DNA from 2 places in the Pelosinus sp. IPA-1 genome. Region 2 is predicted to be linked to the other one. Evidence: riboswitches for the same ligand, from Rfam matches in the RefSeq annotation. Region 2 holds a riboswitch; the other holds the start of a gene.
The links. Region 2 has a riboswitch for cobalamin ahead of QSJ81_RS01505 (ABC transporter substrate-binding protein). Riboswitches for the same ligand answer to the same signal wherever they lie in the genome.
Positions count from the first base shown of each region.

Region 1: another riboswitch for cobalamin. It lies ahead of QSJ81_RS02020 (nicotinate-nucleotide--dimethylbenzimidazole phosphoribosyltransferase); the one in region 2 lies ahead of QSJ81_RS01505 (ABC transporter substrate-binding protein).

Region 1 covers NZ_BSVC01000001.1:458,058-468,433, reverse strand. Annotated here, with positions in the region: gene QSJ81_RS02030 (response regulator transcription factor) at 1-370, opposite strand, end outside; gene QSJ81_RS02025 (sensor histidine kinase) at 395-1,597, opposite strand; gene QSJ81_RS02020 (nicotinate-nucleotide--dimethylbenzimidazole phosphoribosyltransferase) at 1,740-2,777, opposite strand; cobalamin riboswitch at 2,890-3,087, opposite strand; gene cobC (alpha-ribazole phosphatase) at 3,188-3,793, opposite strand; gene cobS (adenosylcobinamide-GDP ribazoletransferase) at 3,899-4,651, opposite strand; gene QSJ81_RS02005 (iron-containing alcohol dehydrogenase) at 4,875-6,035, shown strand; gene QSJ81_RS02000 (EutN/CcmL family microcompartment protein) at 6,231-6,533, shown strand; gene QSJ81_RS01995 (magnesium transporter CorA family protein) at 6,556-7,515, shown strand; gene QSJ81_RS01990 (DJ-1/PfpI family protein) at 7,593-8,162, shown strand; gene QSJ81_RS01985 (APC family permease) at 8,514-9,965, shown strand; gene QSJ81_RS01980 (MBL fold metallo-hydrolase) at 10,226-10,376, shown strand, end outside.
Region 2 covers NZ_BSVC01000001.1:341,294-350,123, reverse strand. Annotated here, with positions in the region: gene QSJ81_RS01535 (TonB-dependent receptor plug domain-containing protein) at 1-1,835, opposite strand, end outside; gene QSJ81_RS01530 (GNAT family N-acetyltransferase) at 1,881-2,399, opposite strand; gene QSJ81_RS01525 (ABC transporter ATP-binding protein) at 2,419-3,225, opposite strand; gene QSJ81_RS01520 (ABC transporter ATP-binding protein) at 3,203-4,054, opposite strand; gene nikC (nickel transporter permease) at 4,032-4,865, opposite strand; gene nikB (nickel ABC transporter permease) at 4,862-5,851, opposite strand; gene QSJ81_RS01505 (ABC transporter substrate-binding protein) at 5,799-7,349, opposite strand; cobalamin riboswitch at 7,536-7,717, opposite strand; gene QSJ81_RS01500 (Nramp family divalent metal transporter) at 7,961-8,830, shown strand, end outside.

The DNA.
Region 1 (10,376 bases), 120 kb from region 2:
TTACTTTATTTATGGTAAGATACAATGTTCGAATTATATCTTCTGGACGAACAGGTTTTAATAAATACTCAACAACCCCAATCGTTAACGCCTGTTTTGCATAGCTAAATTCATCAAAAGCAGTAAGCATGATAATGATTGTATTCGGTAGAGCGGATCGAATACGCTTAGCTGCCTCTAACCCATTCATTTCAGGCATACGGATATCCATTAAAACAATGTCTGGTTTTTCTATTGTAGCAATCTGAACGGCACTCTTTCCGTCTCCTGTTTCGCCTATGATCCGAATGTTCGGACATTTTTGCTCCACAATAAATCGTAACGCTTGCCGCTCTAATTGTTCATCATCTGCAATCAATAATGTATACATTCTTTTCTCCTCTGGCACGCTTTCTTATAAGGAACAATAGGGAATTCGAATGTAAAGGTTAGTTCCTTCCCCTACTTTACTCTCCATGGTAAGGCCATATTCGTTACCAAAATAATGCTGAATTCGCTTGTGAACATTAATAATTCCAAGGCCCGTCGTTTGTCCGTGAATTTGCTTGCGCTTTTCCTCATGGAAAATAGTACGAATATCCTCTGCTGAAACACCATCCCCAGTATCACTCACGAGGAGAACTACGTCATTTCCTTCAATTTTTCCACTTACACGAACGACTCCGCCCTCTACTTTGTTTTCCAAACCATGAATAATCGCATTTTCAACTAAAGGTTGAAGCGTAAGAGGAGGAATCTTCGTTTCCATTATCAAAGGATCTACCTCAATATAAGTCTCAATACGTTCTCCAAAACGTACTTTCTGTATCAACAGATAATCTCTGATTGATTTTACTTCTTGTTCTAAGCTACGTAAAATTTCAATGTCTCTTAAATTGTTACGAAGCAAATCTGATAACGCATAAACCACTTCTTGTGTTTGACTTGCTCCCTCTAGCATAGCCAATCTCGCGATTGTATTTAATGTATTAAACAAGAAATGAGGATTGACCTGAGATTGCAGTGCCTTTAATTCTGTAGCACGCAGCATAGCCTCAAGTTCCGCTTTCACCTTTACTTCTTTTACAAGCTGCTTACTAGCAATATTGGCTACACCAATTTCTACAATATAATTTGACATGATATAAATTAGGTCTGCTGCAGCTTTAATTCTTTTTTCCGGTACAACCTCTATAATATCAAAAAACTCTGACAATAATTCTGAATCCAATCCTAGGTCAGCTGTTCGCTCAAACATTTCAGCTTTCGTATCATAGTCCGCTTGTGCAAGAATAACTTGTCCTGCAAGAAAAGCCCCTATATACTCATTGTTTACAATGATTGGTGCCGCCAAATCGGTTAAACCATTGTGACAGCGATAAACAGAGGGCTTTTGGTTACCCCGCCCTCCTCTATCATCACACTGGGTGCAACGGGCAAATCCTTCAGAACAAGATCGGATATAAGTGCAAAAGTTCGTAAAATTACTAGGATTGGTAATAGGATTTCCTTCAGGGTCTACAATTACGGACGCTAATCCAGTAGCTTCTGAAAATTTATCCTGAATTTCCTGTAAAATCTGAGTATTTACAATTTCGCCTAAGGTAAATCCATTCATTGTTTGCACTAGAAGACCCCCTCATAAGACTTCAGCATCATATCAATTTTTTGCTATTTTATATGAGGAGTATTAGCTAAAGAGCAAACTAGTTCCTGCTAACAGCAATAAAATACTATATTCCAGCAAGTAAAGGCAATCCTTATATGGCAACAACCTGATTGGGAGCAGGCACAGGCTCACTTAACACAAAATCAGACATTCTTGCCATATTATGAATTGTGTAAGACATTGTCTTTAACATAGAAACCATAAGAACAGCACCTGTTCCTTCTCCTAATGCCATATTTGCCCGGATTAATACATCCTCTGCTAGAATATTTCCCAACATTAGCGAATAGGCCATCCCAGGCTCCTTTGACATATGGGATGGAATCGCATGTTTTTCAATCGTACCATCGATGCGCGCTGCACAAGCATAGGCAACTGCTGTTATAAATCCATCTATTACAAAGGGTGTCCTTAGTCCTGCGCACTCTAACATACCAGAACAGATGGCAACAATATCAAATCCCCCTACACAACGTAAAATATCTTTTACAGTATTCATCTGGGCTTTATGACGCTCTACCCCTTTTGCAACCACATTCCGTTTTCTTTTTAATAATTCATTATCATTTAAGGCAGCCCCATAACCGACCACAAATTCGGGTAACATTCCCGTTAAAGCATGAAGCACTGCTGATGAGGTTGTTGTATTACCAATTCCCATTTCACCAAAAGAGATTAGGTTATAACCTTCCTCAACCAAATGGCTAACCATGTCTTTGCCCACATTCCAAGCTTGTTCAAATTCAGCCTGACTCATAGCTTCTTCTTTCATAAAGTTTTTAGTACCTAAGGCAACTTTACGATTAATACCAGCTTCTAATTTATTATTAATTCCAATATCAACTACGCTATATGGTATTTGATTGTGCCGACAAAAACAACTGATCGTAGCATGACCTGCTGCCATATTTTTCGTTTGCAAATAAGTAATCTCGATCGGGTCATTAGCAGTCCCCTCTTCGACCACACCGTTATCTGCTGCAAAGATTATATGATGAGGCTTCATTTCCGGATTGATCTTTCCCCAAGACAAGATGATTTTTTTTAAATATTTTTCTAGTAGGCCCAAGCTTTCTCGAGGTTTTGCTGCTCCGTTCAGCAACTCATCGACCTTTTTTTCCAAATCCATTTTTACTCCTCCTTTATTTCATATCATTCTTAAATATAAAAATACCTAGCCCAAAAGGCTAGGTATTTTATAAAAAATCCCATCCTTCTGGCATTACCCCTTACGCGGAGGTAAATGACAGCCATAACAGGCAGGTCTCCTGGCTTACGGATCATAAAACCTTACGCCTTCCCAGTTTCCTGGTGGCATATGTAAGAGTATCTCCCCGATTACAGTGGCGCGACCGCGTCGTTTAAGGATCTTTTACAATCCTTTCGAACTTCCCTATTCTCCTCTTTACGTAAGAGGCACCTGTTTGGTGGCATTTTATTCAGTTGTCACAGTAGTTCTACAATGAAACTTGTTCTCCTATGTGTAAGAAGTATGTTAGCAAGATAGTAGGGTAGATGGTAAAAAATGTCCCATGCACTCTATTTTAAATGGCAAGTATCGTTGACCAAGGAAAGAATTGGCTGGTTACTAAAGTATTCAATGATATTAATTCCTGTGCTATCTTGACGGATAGACCACATCTTATCTAGACTTAGCTGCAATGCATCACAAAGCAATACTCTCATTGTGCCCCCATGAGATACAATCACAATCGTTTCCTCTTCATGTGCCTTAATACATTGGTTTAAAGCACCCTTCGCCCTCCGTTTCAGATCTATAAAGCTTTCTCCTTCTGGCGCATTAATTGCTCCTCGGGAAGAATACATACTTGTTAAAGAATCAGGCCAAAGTGCCATAATTTCAGCATAGGTACACCCTTCCCACAAGCCAAAGTTTATTTCGCGAAATCCTTTTATCTTTATCCCTTGCAAATTATGATACCGAGCGATGATATTCGCCGTCTGAGATGCACGGGATAAATCACTACTATAAACTGCACTTATATTTTCCTTAGCAAGCCGTTTTCCCACCAGTTGGGCTTGTTCTAATCCTTTTTCATTTAAGGGAATGTCACTATGCCCTTGGTACTTTTTTGCCTTATTCCAAGAAGTTTGACCATGTCTAACGTATATTACTTTAGTCAACGCCTCACCCCTTCCTTACTTTAAAATTCTTCCCTTTACAGAAAGTATATTCTATGGGTATTAGATTGTTCAATAACACAACGAAAGTTATAACTATTATAAAAACTAAAAAAGAAATACTACTAGAGCCACAAGTTCTGTCAGTTCAACAACTGCCCCATATACATCACCTGTTAAGCCACCTAAACGTTTATTGACGTATTCAGCAACAAGGATGGCAAAGGCAATTGCTACCCCACTACTAAGTAAGACAAGTTTACCGAAAGGAACTAATAATAACATTGCTATTAGACCTGCTATATAAAGAGTATTTTTATGTTCGCATTGACTAAGTCCTTTACCTAGTCCATCAGCCCTAGCATAGGGGTATAGAGTAATCGCCACGACAACAGCAGTTCTACCTATGATCGGCATTACAAATATCGCTATCGGCAGCATCATCGGTTCAATGTCTAAAATTAATGAATATTTCATTACAATCAACAGACAGAAGGACATGGCACCAAAAGCGCCGACTCTGCTATCCTTCATAATTTCTAACATTCTTTCCCTAGACTTCCCCGAAAAAACACCATCTACTGTATCCATTAATCCGTCACAGTGCAATCCGCCAGTAATGATAATTTCAATTAGAATTATACTCACGGCCATAAGATGTAACGGTAACTTTACACCCCAAAAATTTTGTGCCCCATAAACAATTCCTGTTAATAATAAACCTATAATACCACCTATAATGGGAAAAAACTTAACACTACGGCTAAAACTATCAAGTGACCACTGCTTTTTTGTCTTGATAGAAATCCGCGTCAAAAACTGTAAACCAGTGAGAAAGTCCTCAACCACATTCTCCAACAATCCTCCACCTCCCCTTAATAAAAACTAGGCAAAGTCTGCATTTTTTGATTACCGTACTACATAACAAAATGCTAATACTATTATACAACCTTATTATGGGCCTCCTTTGTTATGTTGTATTGATTTATTGCTCAAATGTGAAAAGCTGCCATCACAAACCTTGCTGAATTAAAACAGCAGTGTTATGGTTTTAATAAAATAGGAATGAGGAGGATATACCCTTATGAATAAAAAGATTTATGAATACTTTATGACACCGATTAGTATTTTAGGCGTTGGCTGCTTGGAACAAATTATAACTTATATTAAACCTATGGCATTTAGAAAAGCTCTAATTGTCAGCGATAAAGTTTTAGTTGAAATCAAATTAATTGATAAATTAACAAAGCTCCTAACAAATGCTGGCATATTTTTTATTATCTACGATGACGTTTCACCAAATCCAACCATCCCCCAAGTTGATTATGGACTAAAATTATTTAAAGATAACGGCTGTGATTTCCTCATATCTTTTGGCGGAGGCTCCCCGCACGACTGCGCTAAAGCCATTGCCTTATTAGCAACAAACGGTGGAGAAATAAAAAACTATGTTGGGTTGAATAAATCAAAAAAACGGTCAGCACCGCTGATTGCGGTCAATACCACTGCTGGTACAGGAAGTGAATTAACTCGTTTTTGCGTAATAACTGATGAAGAAAATCATGTAAAAATGACCATTACCGATTGGCATGTTACGCCTATCATCGCCGTAAATGATGCGGAGCTTATGCTAGCGATGCCGCCAAGCCTTACTGCAGCCACTGGCATCGATGCCTTAACCCATGCTATCGAAGCCTATGTATCGACAAATGCAACTCCCGTTACAGATTGCAAGGCATTAAAAGCAATTGAGCTCATTACAGCCTATCTTAGAACTGCCGTCAAAAACGGTAATGACCTCAAAGCAAGAGAAATGATGGTCTATGCAGAGTATTTAGCAGGTATTGCCTTTAATAATGCGAGTTTAGGTTATGTACATGCCCTGGCTCACCAGTTAGGTGGTTTTTATAATCTACCCCATGGATTAGCAAATGCAATTATGTTACCTGCTGTTGTTAACTATAATCTTCATGCTGCCCCTAAAAAATTTGCAGAAATTGCCCAAGCTTTAGGTCAGGACATCACAAATTTTTCCGAGGAATCTGCCGCATTACTTGCAGTTGATGCAATTAAAGATCTTATTAAAGACCTTAACATCCCTAAAAATCTTTCTGAAGTCCGTGGCTTTAATGAAAAAGATCTTCCTATCCTTGCAGCGAATGCTCTTATGGATGTATGTTGTCTGACAAACCCACGTCAAGGCACACAGCAAGAAATAGAAGGTATTTTTAAAGCAGCAATATAAATTCACCAGGATTTATAAAATGAGAAGGCCCCTTAACCAATAAGGGCCTTCTCATTTTTTCAGACGAAAACAATAATATTCTATGGTGTCACAATATAATACAAAGGAAACCATCCCCTTTTGTCAAAAGAGTTACATCAGAAACAAATAACGAGTAAGGATTTACATTGTATTTCGTATGTAGGAGGAATTTCCATGTGGCTTGGTAAGGTTGTCGGAACAGTTGTGGCACCAACTAAGAATGAGAACTTAATTGGAAGTAAACTTTTGGTGGTCCAACCTTTAAATTTAGACGGTATGAATACCATTAGCTTGCAGGTTGCAGTCGATACTGTTGGTGCAGGAAATGGCGAGACCGTCTTAGTATCAACAGGAAGCTCTGCACGCCGGATAATGAATAATGATAACAGCCCTGTTGATGCAGCGATTGTTGGGATTGTAGACAATATTGATTTAGAAGGCATTTCGAAAGCACAATATTGGGTGCAAAAAGGTTAGGATGAGAAAATAAGGAGAAGTCATGCTGACAGTATATAAAACACAGCAAGAAAAACTACAAGAAGTTTCATTAGATACCCTAGATTCCCTAGAAAGGGGCATCTGGGTGAAGTTAACCAATCCAACAACTGAAGAAATTGAGCAAATGTCAGCTTCAGCCAATATACCAGACTATTTCTTTCGTTTTGCATTTGATGAAGATGATTGCCCCAGAATTATATTAGCTAAAAACTGTATTCTTGCTATCATTCATGTACCTATTTTCTATGGAACTGATCGCTATGAAACTAGCCCACTTAGTATCATCCTAACACCAGAGCTAACGATAACCGTCAGTGATAAGTTAATAGAAATACTCCCAGATAGCAACGTCAACAACAGGTTTTCTCTCGATACAGCAAAGAGAACCCAATTCTTTTTTCAAATTTTATACCATGCTGATACCGTCTTTTTAAAAAGCATTCGTCATATCCGCAAGCGGACCGATGAAATCGAGCTTCATTTACGCAAATCAACGAACAATCAAGAAGTATTTCAACTTCTTGATTTGGAAAAGGGCCTAACCTACTTTACGGCTGCTTTACGTGGTAATGTTATTGTAGCAGAAACAATTCTTCGTATGCGGTCTGACCCTCAAATGCGCTATTTATTACAGATGCATGAAGAAGATGAAGATGTATTAGAAAGTGTAATTATTGAAAATAAAAGAGCGCTAGAATTAGCTCAAACCTATAGTGAAATATTAAGCAATATGATGGACGCTTTTTCTTCTGTTATTAATAATAACCTGAACCATATTATGAAATTTTTAGCTTCTGTAACGATTTTATTAGCGATTCCTACTATGCTTTCCAGCTTTTGGAGCATGAGCCTTGTGGTTCCCTGGCAAGGTACGGCAGCAGGTTTTTGGATCGTCTTATTGTTAGCACTTATTACCAGCGGAGCAGTTGGTTTACTTTTACGAAAAAAAGGAATGTTTTAAGATTTGTTTATTTAGCAGGAAAATCTTGATCTATATAGAACACATTGGTAACTTTCGAATAATAAGGAGGTTCTATCATGACAAAAAAAATCTTATTGCTTACTGGTGACTGTGCAGAAGACTATGAAGTAAAAGTACCCCAACAAGCTTTAATGATGCTGGGCTATCAAGTTGACGTCGCCGCTCCTAATAAAAAAGCTGGTGATACTCTGCAGCTTGTAGTGCATGATTTTGTAAGTTTAGATACCTATATCGAACTGACTGGGCATCGCATTCCAGTCGATATTGCTGCATCTGATGTAAATCCAGATGACTATATCGGTTTAGTCATTCCTGGCGGAAGAGCACCTGAATATATTAGAATGTATGATGAAACAATTAAACTTGTTCAAGCTTTTTTTGCTGAAAACAAGCCTGTCGCGGCTGTTTGTCATGGAACACAACTCTTAGCTGCAGCGGATGTATTGACAGGCCATACTGTTACTTCTTATCCAGCTTGTTCTGCTGAATGTCGTCTAGCAGGAGCCAAGTGGGAAAATCAGCCTGTTGTGACTTGTGGCAACTTAGTCACTGCACAAGCTTGGCCCAATCACCCTGCATGGTTGAAAGCCTTTGTTGATTTACTCGGTGCAAAAATTAATATTTAACTGTAACTCTATTCTTTATAAACTAGGGCTAAGATCAGAAGAGGTTCATTCTTTCTGCATCTTAGCCCTATTACCTTATCCGTTAAAAATATTTTTTAGCAAAACGTCCGTATATGAGACGTTTTTTCCATTTACAATGGACTAGTTTTAAAATAATTATACTTTTTTTAAAATTAGTTCTTCTAAATGTGTTGGTACTGTTTACCCTCAATACACTTCCGTTTATTTTTTTAAATTAAGGCTTCACTATCCATATTTTTTTATTATTGTGGCATGATTGTCTATTTTTGTAAAGGATGATAAAATTAATTGTCTTTTATGAAAAGACAATTAATTTTAGGAGGTTAATCTATGGCCCAAGATGAAGCAAAAAAATTAAGATGGTACAATCTTGCACTAATGGTTTTTGTCATGGTATGGGGTTTTGGTAACGTTGTGAATAACTATGCCAATCAAGGACTGACAGTTATTGTTTCCTGGATACTTATTATTGCACTTTATTTTATCCCTTACGTATTAATGGTAGGAGAAATGGGTTCTACATTTCAAGAAGGTAAAGCAGGGGTCAGCACTTGGGTTGGATCTACTATGGGCCCATTATTGGCCTATTTGGCTGGTTGGACTTACTGGGTAGTACATGTGCCTTATCTTGCACAAAAGCCTCAACAAATCCTAATTGCTTTAGGCTGGGGTGTATTCCAAGATGGTACTTTTATTAAGACATTCAGTCCAATGGTACTACAACTCATTACATTGGTTTTATTCATCTTTTTCATGTGGGTTGCTTCTCGAGGCATTACATCCTTGAAACGAATTGGAATGGTTGCAGGTACTTGTATGCTCATCATGTCATTTATGTATGTATTGTTAATGTTAGCGGCACCTTCTATCAGAGGCGTTTCAATAGCCACCACTGATCTAAGTTTACACACTTTTCTACCTAATTTTGACTTTACCTACTTTACTACCATTTCTATGCTAGTTTTTGCGGTTGGGGGATGTGAAAAAATTTCTCCTTATGTTAAAAACACCTTGAATGCTAGTAAAGAGTTCCCTAGAGCCATGATTATTTTGGCAATTTTAGTAGCTCTTTCCGCTTTATTAGGATCTCTTGCTATGGGTATGATGTTTGATTCCAACAATATTCCTAAAGATTTAAAGATGAATGGTCAATATTACGCATTTAAATTATTAGGACAACACTACGGGGTTGGTAACCTGTTCCTCATCTTGTACGCCTTTACCAACTTTTTATCACAAATTTCAGCATTAGTATTCTCGATTGATGCACCACTCAAAGTATTATTAGCAGAAAGCGATTCCAAGTATATTCCTAATGCATTAAGCAAGACTAATGAATACGGTGCACCGATTAATGGTTATAAAATGACTGCTGTTCTAGTTGGTACACTGATTATCATTCCAGCACTTGGTATCGGTAATATGAATGACCTCTACAATTGGTTACTGGATCTAAATTCTATAGTTATGCCATTACGCTACCTTTGGGTGTTTGCTGCCTATATCGCGGTACGTCGCCTTGCAGGTCAATTTTCAGCAGAATATCATTTTATGAAAAATTCTACTGGAGCAATTTCCATTGGTTTATGGTGCTTCCTTTTTACCTCTTTTGCTTGTATCATGGGTATGTTCCCGAAAGGTGTTCAACTTTTTACTTCCCAATGGTATTTCCAATTGTCTCTAAACCTACTTACTCCCTTTATCCTTCTTGGCCTAGGACTTATCCTCCCCTCGATTGCCAAGTTGACTAATAAAAAAGACAGTAACCAAATACAATCTTAATCTTATCAAAGAGAAGGTTTCTGCTGATTTAATTTAGCAGAAACCTTCTTTTCTTATTCTTTAATCATATTAAGATAAAGATATTAATTGTTAGAGAGTACAGCCTAATTACCAAATTCTATGTTATAATGTGGTCATTAAACGTATCTCGTTTTTAATAAAAGTAGTACTTTGTTTACCCCATTCGAATATCTACTATGAGAAGATTATCTATAGTAAAAAAAATAGATAATAATAAATAAATTCTATGAGGTGATAACATGAATCCTTCTAACGCAAAAATTACTTATCTATTCCACAGCGGCTATGCTGTGGAAACAGCAAATCATTTTATGATTTTCGATTATTATCAACCTTTTCCTGGCAATAAGCTTAGCATGACTGATGGAGTTATTACCAGTGAGTTTCTTA
Region 2 (8,830 bases):
CCAGCATCAGTATCACGTTCACGATTCGCTAAATAGTTCGTTGTCAGTGCCGCTTTCCATTTTTCACTGGTATAGTTTATCCCGCCGTTTAGTTGCAGCTTGCCATAGTATCTGTGCCATCCCTGGCTAGCTCCATTTTTATCTGTTTCATATTTTTGAGGATTGCTATAGGAAATGCCCCAGTTAGTATGCCAGCCCCTGCCATTATCAATAGTACAGGATAATTCAAGCCCTGTATTCTTTATGTCTTCATTGCTAGTGGTAAAGGTATCTGTTGATTCGGTGTAAGTCGTTGAGATACTGTCATCAATCGCATAGTTAAATACGGCTAACCGCCAGGCATGAGTATCAGTATTACGTTTTAATCCCACTTCATAATGTTCACCTTGTTGCGGTTTTACGCTTGGATTACCTTTTACCCGACTGGCAGAACCATATATTTGAGTAAAGGTTGGCATCATAAAGGACATCCCTGCATTAGCATAAAAAGTGGTGTTTTCTTCTAATTTCTTCATATATTGCAGTTGCGGTGTAAACTTATTATAGTTTTTATCATCCACAGCCCCTTCTGTCCAAGTTTCGCGGGCACTAAAAATAAGATTGGAGGAAGTGTCCAGCTTATGGTCATATTGCCCGTAAAGAGAATATACGTTGCGATCAAAATCACGACCATCCCAAGCACCATTATCTGCTTTTTCTTTCGATTCATAGCTTTCTCTTTGTGCATTCATACCGACAAGTAAGGTATTATCCTTTACCTTCCAAGTATTTTGCATATCTAGGCCAACCGTTCTGTCTTTGTCAGTTCCATTCGTTATGGTAGGAGTAGTCAGTTGTTGATATTTTTTGCTTACAGTAGCCCAATACTCAGTTTTATTATTATTCAGCTCTTTTTGATTTAAATAAAAGGTAGCTTTTATATTCTCTTTCTTATAATTTAATTGCATACGATTATAGGTGGTATCAAAATTACTTGCTGAACTCAGGCTGCCAATTGTTGCTGCATTTGCTGTTTCTGCATGACGATAGAAATAGGTTGAATTACTCGTACCATAAGAATGTGTAAAATCTAAATTATCATCAAACGCATAGCGCCAAGACAACGCTTCCCGGTCATTACCAGAGAAATCATAATATCGTTTGGGTACATAGCTGGTACTAGTAGGCGCAGCTGTGCTGCGAGTATATCCATCTGATATGTTGTTAATTTCATCTGTTTTATTAACAGAATAATTTATGCCAAACTTGCCAGCCTGTAAGCTCATATTATAATTTTGCACTCCATTATTACCTGTCGCCACTGTTATACTATTGTTCTTTTTGCTCTTGGTAATAATATTGATAACACCGCCGGTTGCTTCACTGCCATATAGTACTGAACCGCCCCCTCGGATAACTTCGATTTTATCAATATCATCTAGTGGAATATCTTCTAAATTATAGCGACCATGCAGGTTTAATGGTATACCATCAATGAGCACTAATGTTCCTTTTTCAACACCCCTGATAATAATTTTGCTGGTCATCGTCCCTTGGGCGTTGCCCATTGGGCCTTGAGCATGATAAATAATGCCTTCACTATATTTTAATGCTTCAATCACACTAGTTGCCCCTGTTGCCTTTAACTCTTCCTGCGTATATACACTAACTGCTGCCGGTGTATTTATATCCCTTGTTGCATAACGTTGTGCGGTTACTATAATTGGATCTAATGTAAAGTCATCAGTCTCTTCTGCCGCGCTTACAGTTCCTGCTGATAGTATAACAGTTACTGGCATTAGCATACCAATTGCAATTTTTCGTACAAGTTCTTTCTCATTTACTATTTTTTTCATGATCCACTCTCCTCGTATCATTCTGTTTATCACTTCTTCGACATTTTACTTCGGCATGAGTGATTTTTCCATATGCACAATTTGAGCATCTCCGTCCTCTTTAATTACGATGGTGAACCCTTGTTTTATCCAGAAATTAAAACCACCCGGCAAGAATCGATGCGTGTGTAGATATATGGTTAAATACTCTTTTTCATTGCAAAACTCTTCGACTTCTTTTACTAATTTAGATCCGATACCTTGTCTCCTTAGTTTTTTTTCAATATAACAGCGTCCAATTTCTGCTGTAATCTGATCAGGATAACGCTTCTTTAAAAGCTGAATTCGATCATTATATTCACACACAGCAATCGTCCCGACAACTGTACCTTCTGGCGAAAAGGCTGCCCACATCTGATTGCGAACTGGTTCTATATACAACTTTTCTAAACCCCAAATATCATCCATAATAGCCAAATGACCCTCCTGAGAAAAAAGGTCCTGAAGCTGCCGCTGTAGGAAGTTTTGTACGGCATGAATATCTTCTTTTCCAATCTTTCTTATTACAATCTCCTGTGCACTCAAATGATTCTATCCCCTTTTCTCATTTCACATCAAAAAGTTTCAACAACTGTTTGGTATAAGGGTGCCGTTCAGTCGCAAAAAGTTCCTTACTTTTACATAAATCAACCATTTCTCCATACTGCATGACCATCAGACGCTCACTCATAAAGTTAACCGCACTGAGATCATGGGAGATGAAGAGATAGGACAGCCCTAATTCTTCTTGCAGGTCTTTTAAGAGATTTAGCACTCTTGCCTGAATGGATACATCTAGACTAGCAGTCGGCTCATCTAAGACAATTAAGGCTGGTTCAACGCTAATTGCCCGGGCAATAGCCACCCGTTGCTTTTGACCGCCACTAAGTTCGGAAGGATAACAGTTCAAATATCTTGCAGGCAAATGAACCTTTTCCAACAGTTTACTGGCAATCTCCTCCTCATTGCTATTTTTCTTACCTAAAAAGCTAGGGCAACCTTTATTTTGGCAACGAATCGGTTCCAATAAAGAGTCCTTTATCGTCAGCTTGCTATTAAATGATCCCGACGGATTCTGAAATACTACCTGCATTTCCCGGCGAGCATTACGAAGTCCTGAGGTCCCCAATTCATGAAGAGGACGGTTATTTAACCAAATTTCGCCCTTATCCATCCGTTCCAACATTAGAAGGCAGCGAGCCAAAGTGCTTTTACCGCTGCCGCTTTCGCCAACCAGCCCCAGGCATTCTCCCTGCCCAATGGTAAGGGAGATTCTTTTCACGGCTTGATGACCGCCAGAGTAAGTTTTCCAGACATCTATAAGTCTTAACACCTCTGGTCTACCTATATCATGCATTTCTTGTAGCGGCACAAACAGCCCCCCCTTCCAAAAGATCTTCCCCTACTATGGGCAGACGCCGCGGTACATTATGAAGGGGTGGCACTGACGCCAGCAAATTGCGAGTATAAATTTCCTGCGGATTTTCAAAAATCGTTCTTTTTTCACCAGATTCGATAATGGAACCATTTTGCATAATAGCGATTCGATCCGCATAACGGCGAACGCAGCGCAAGTCATGGGTAATGAAAAGTACTGCACAGCCTTTTTCATTTTTCAGCCGAACCATCAAATCCAGTATCTTAGCGGCACTCATTGCATCCAGAGCGGTGGTGGGTTCATCCGCAATCAACAGTTTTGGCTCCATCATCATCGCCAGAGCCAAAGCAGCCCGCTGGAGCTGACCACCACTCAGTTGAAAGGGATACCGCAGGTAAGCTTCTGGCCCTTCCAGTCCGACTTCTGTAAGGGCATCCCAAGCTTTTTTCTGTCTTTCTTCCCTTGTCCAGTCCCTATGGGCCCGCATGACTTCATCTATCTGTTTCCCTAATGTGAAGTAGGGGGTAAAAGCACTCTGATAATCCTGAAAGACATAGGCAATATCCGTGCCGCGAAGTCCTCTTAGCTCTTCTTCGGAGATACTTACCAAATCCTGACCTAGCATTCGTATTTCCTGGGCTTCTCGTCGCAGTCCATTTGGCAGTAGTCCTGCCAAAGAAAAGGCACTGATACTTTTACCGCTGCCGCTTTCACCAATCAGAGCAAACCATTCGCCAGCACGAATGGAAAAATCAATACTATGTACCAAAGGACGATTATCCGGGCAGAAAATTTTTAAATCACGGACTTTCAGTAGTTCCATCTCGCCCCTCCTCTTGACGGTCTGAACCGAATTTTTCTACCAAACAATTCCCCAGCAAATTCACGACAAATACCACTAAGAATATCGCCACTCCTGGCACAATCATTAAGTATGATGCCTGTGTAAAATAGGATCGACCTTCGTTGAGCATAGAACCCCATTCAGGATGAGGAGGCTGAACACCAAGACCGATATAAGAAAGGGAAGCAACCAGAAGAATAACCTTGCCAATATCAAGGGTCGCCAAAGCCAGTACCGGACCAATCACATGAGGAATCAAATGACGTCTAAGAGTGGTATAGCTACCCGCGCCGCTAATTTGGGCAACGAGCAGATAATCTTTGGATTTTTCTTGCAAAACCACACTGCGTACCAGCCGAGCATACCCCACCCATTTCACAACGAGAATAGCAAACATCAGATTAAAGAAACCCGCTCCCAAAAGACCGCTGATAACAATGGCAACAATGTATTCCGGAAATGCCATGAATGCATCTACCAGACGCATTAGTACCCAATCTACACGTCCGCCTAGATAGCCAGCAAAAAGACCAATGGGCACTCCAACCAAAATAGACAGCCCTAAAGCCATCAGGCTGATCCCAACCGTCATCTGCCCGCCTGTCAAAATCCGAGACAACTGATCCCGGCCTAATTGGTCAGTCCCTAGCCAATGATCCGCACTTGGCAATTGAAGCCGCTTGGAAAGATCTACTACATTAGGATCCATCGGCGCTAGCCAAGGTCCAAATAGAATGATTAGCATAAAGACTATCGTGAGGCAAACGCCCCAAGATTTTCTTTGTATCATTGACGTTCAGCCTCCTTCAAAGAAATGGCAGGATTCAAGTAACAATATGACAAATCCACTGCTAAATTAATCAGAAAAATTAAGATACCAATCGACAATACAAAGCCTTGAACAATAGCATAATCTCGGCGGGTAACCGCTTCAATGGCCAGTTTACCAACACCAGGAAGTCCAAAAATCACTTCCACTACTACCGATCCGCCTAGTAAGCTCCCGAAACTAACTCCCAAAATTGTCACAACCGGGATTAAGCTGCCCTTTAAAATATGCCGCATAAAAATCACTTTTTCAGAAATTCCTCGAGAACGTGCCGCCCGGATAAAATCTTGGTGGGCACAATCAATTAAGCTATTACGAAAAATTTTTATAAAGGGAGGCGCAATGGCGATGGCTAAAGAAAGCGAGGGCAAAATAAGCCCTCCATTAGCCATTCCCACTGCCGGCAGTAAGTGGAGACGAACCGAAAATAAATCAATAAGCAGCAGCCCCAGCCAAAAAGTCGGAATGGAAGCCCCCATAAGGCAAAAACCAGTAGAGAATTTATCAATCCAACTCCCGGCAAAGCGGGAAGATAAGTATCCAAAAATTCCAACCAAGACTATTGTCAATAGTAATGAAGTACCAGCCAGCAAAAAAGTGGCAGGAAAAGCGTGGGAAAGTTCTGCGACAACAGGACGCCCCGTCATTATAGATTCACCCAGATCCAATTTCAGCAGATTGCCCATATACCGAAAATACTTCTGGTAAACAGGATCATTCATGCCCATTTCTTGTCTTAAGGCTTCTACCTGTTCTGTGGTTACAGCCACTGTATCCACCCGGAGCAGGGACAACGCCGCATCCCCAGGAGCTACTTGAACAATGGCAAAGCTAACCAATGAAATTATCCATAAAAGAAGAATGGCTTCACTTATCCGTTTCAATAGCCAGTTTTTATTCTGAAACGATATCCAAATCCTTGGTAACCATTTGGAACTCAAATTCATTTGATGGAGTCACCCAACCTTTCACATTTTTACGATATGCAGCCGTTTCATATGGAGAAGTTATATAGGCATTATAAGCTCTTTCTTCAATCATTGTAGCGATTGTCTTCGCCGTTTCATTTCGCTTAGCTTTATCGATAGTCTGATTATAGGTATCCAATAAAGAAATTAATTCTGGTACAGTGAGGCGACCATGATTTTGCATACCCTTTGGCGAAAAAGCAGCATTCAGGAAGAAAGCTCCATCCCCTCTGGTGGTTGTCAGTAAGGAGTAAGTCACTAGATCCCAATTTCCTTGGGGCAGATATTCATCAATATTCTCTGCTACTTGAATTTCCATTTCAATTCCCACTTGCTTAGCCGTTGCTTGAACAATTTGTGCAATCTGAGGCAATTCAGGACGAGCAATATAGGTAGCCATTCGAAGTTTGATCGGCTGGCCATTTCTAAGCACCTTACCATCTTGCACTGTCAAACCAGCAGCCTGAAAATGTTGTAATGCCTTTTCTATACTGTAAATATGAGGTTTGGAATCAGGAGAGAAGGAATAAATTCCTGGAAAAGGATTATAGGCTACAACAGCTTCTTTTCCCATAACCTTATCAACAATTTCCTGACGATTAATGAGAGCATCTATTCCTTTGCGGAATTCTTCATTACTCCATAAATCTTGATTCTTGCCAGCATAATTATAAATTAAATGATAAACTCTTTTGCCTGGAACACTCTCTACTATTACTTTGTCATCTTTGCGCAATGTTTGCAGCGTATCCAGTGCCGGGCGATAAATGATATCCGCATCACCGGATTGCAGTGCCAATAGACGAGCATTTGCATCATCATTAAATGTCATAATAACTCGATCCAGCTTCGCTATACCATTCCAATATTGAGGGAATTTCACCAACTCTGCACCTTTAGCAATATCAAAACTGGCAAACATAAATGCGCCTGTCCCAATAGGCGGCTTATTGTCTGGTACCGCAACATCCATTATCACCGTATTGTAATGAACTAATTCTGACGGAAGAGCCGGATACGGATTTTCCGTAGTGATTTTCAGAATATCACCTGCTACCTCGATAGCAGTAATTTTTAAAGACGCTTTTACGCCAGGATTTGCAGAAATAGAACGCTCCAAACTAGCCTTAACAGCCTCAGCAGTCAGGTCTTTTCCATTATGGAATTTCACTCCTTTACGTATTTTAAACTCCCAATGCTGACCATCCTCGGATTTCCAGCTTTCAGCCAGCCAAGGATAAAGCTCTGTTGTTTTTGGATCCAATCCAACCAGGGTTTCCATAGCTCCAGAATTTAATATAAAACTAAAATGACACCGATGAGGGTCCATCGTATTCGCAGGCCAAACCGTAATAAATTTAAGTACCTTCTCTTTTGTACCGCTACCGCTCTTCTTTTCAGAGGAGCAACCAGCCGCTGCCAGCATCAAACAACTGAATAATCCAACAAGAATCCATAAGTAAGTACATTTTTTCATTTTTTTCCGCCTTTTTCTTATATAGTATTTTACTAATGTCTTCATAAGAAGACAAAAAAAACTCTCGGTATAAACCGAGAGTGAAACACAAAGAGAAACGCTAAATTACAATTAGGAAATAATAACGCACAAAAAATAAACATAAAAATTTCGCGTAAATCCCCTCCCCATCTCTCGCAGGTCATATCGGTGACTGTTATATAGGCAGTTCTCCTGACTCTGGATCATCGCTCTCCCAAACCTTCCCAAGATGATTTATCTCAGTGGCACAACATGGGTTTGCTCCTCATTACAGTGGCGGGACCGTATCGGCATTGAACCGATTTCCCTATTAAGCCCCGAAGGGCACCTATACCATCCATATGAATTTTTTCAATATCATAGGATTGACTCTATAATATTTTTACAGAATTGTCAAGCAGTTCCTTGCTAACGATCTATTATCTTGCATCCCGCCCAGTCCGCACAAGATGTAACGCTGTTAGTCACAAAATTATTATCATTACATATTATATAGTAATTAAAGCGTTTTAAAAGTTAGCCATGGCTAACCATACTATTGTGTTTTGTAGTATTAATTAAACATAGCACTTATGTAAGGAGTGGGAATATTGAAAGATGATCAATTTATCACCAGCTTACCGATTAATTTGCCATTAATACCTGGAGAAGAAATTAAAACCAAGGCCAAAGGGCTATTAAAATACCTCGGGCCTGCTTTTATTGTCAGCGTAGCATATATGGATCCAGGAAACTTCGGTACTAATATTAGTGGTGGTTCCCAATTTGGTTATAACTTACTATGGGTCATTCTTTGGAGTAATTTGATGGCTATCTTTGTCCAAATTCTCTCCGCAAAAGTTGGCATTGCTACCGGAGTTAGTTTGCCCGTACACTGCGGCAATGTCTTTTCACGAGGCGTGAATTGGTTCTTATGGACTATAGCAACCTTAGCGGCTATGGCTACCGACCTTGCAGAGTTTTTGGGAGGCGTCCTCGGTTTTTACTTATTATTTAATATCCCCTTAGTTTGGTCTGCAATACTTACAGGGTTTATTACTTACTTCATCTGCCACATGCAAAAATATGGGCAGCAAATTGTGGAACGAATCATTACGACAATGGTAGCCGTTATAAGCATATCTTATATATGGGAAATGTTTATGTCTAGTCCAGAATGGGGGCAAGTTGCTTATCATGTAGCTGTTCCTATGCTCACCGCTGACAGCTTACTGGTAGCTGTCGGCATGCTAGGAGCTACGGTTATGCCTCACGTTATTTATCTACACTCTCATTTGGTCCAAAATCGCCGCACAAATGACGAAAACGACTGTGTTCATCATTTAAAGATGGCCAAAATAGATGTATTCGTTGCTATGAATATGGCCTTTATTGTAAATGCCGCTATGGTTATCGTATCAGCAGCCATATTTAAAGGCAATGGTCTTACTGTTGACAGTATTGAAGCAGCTTATATGACC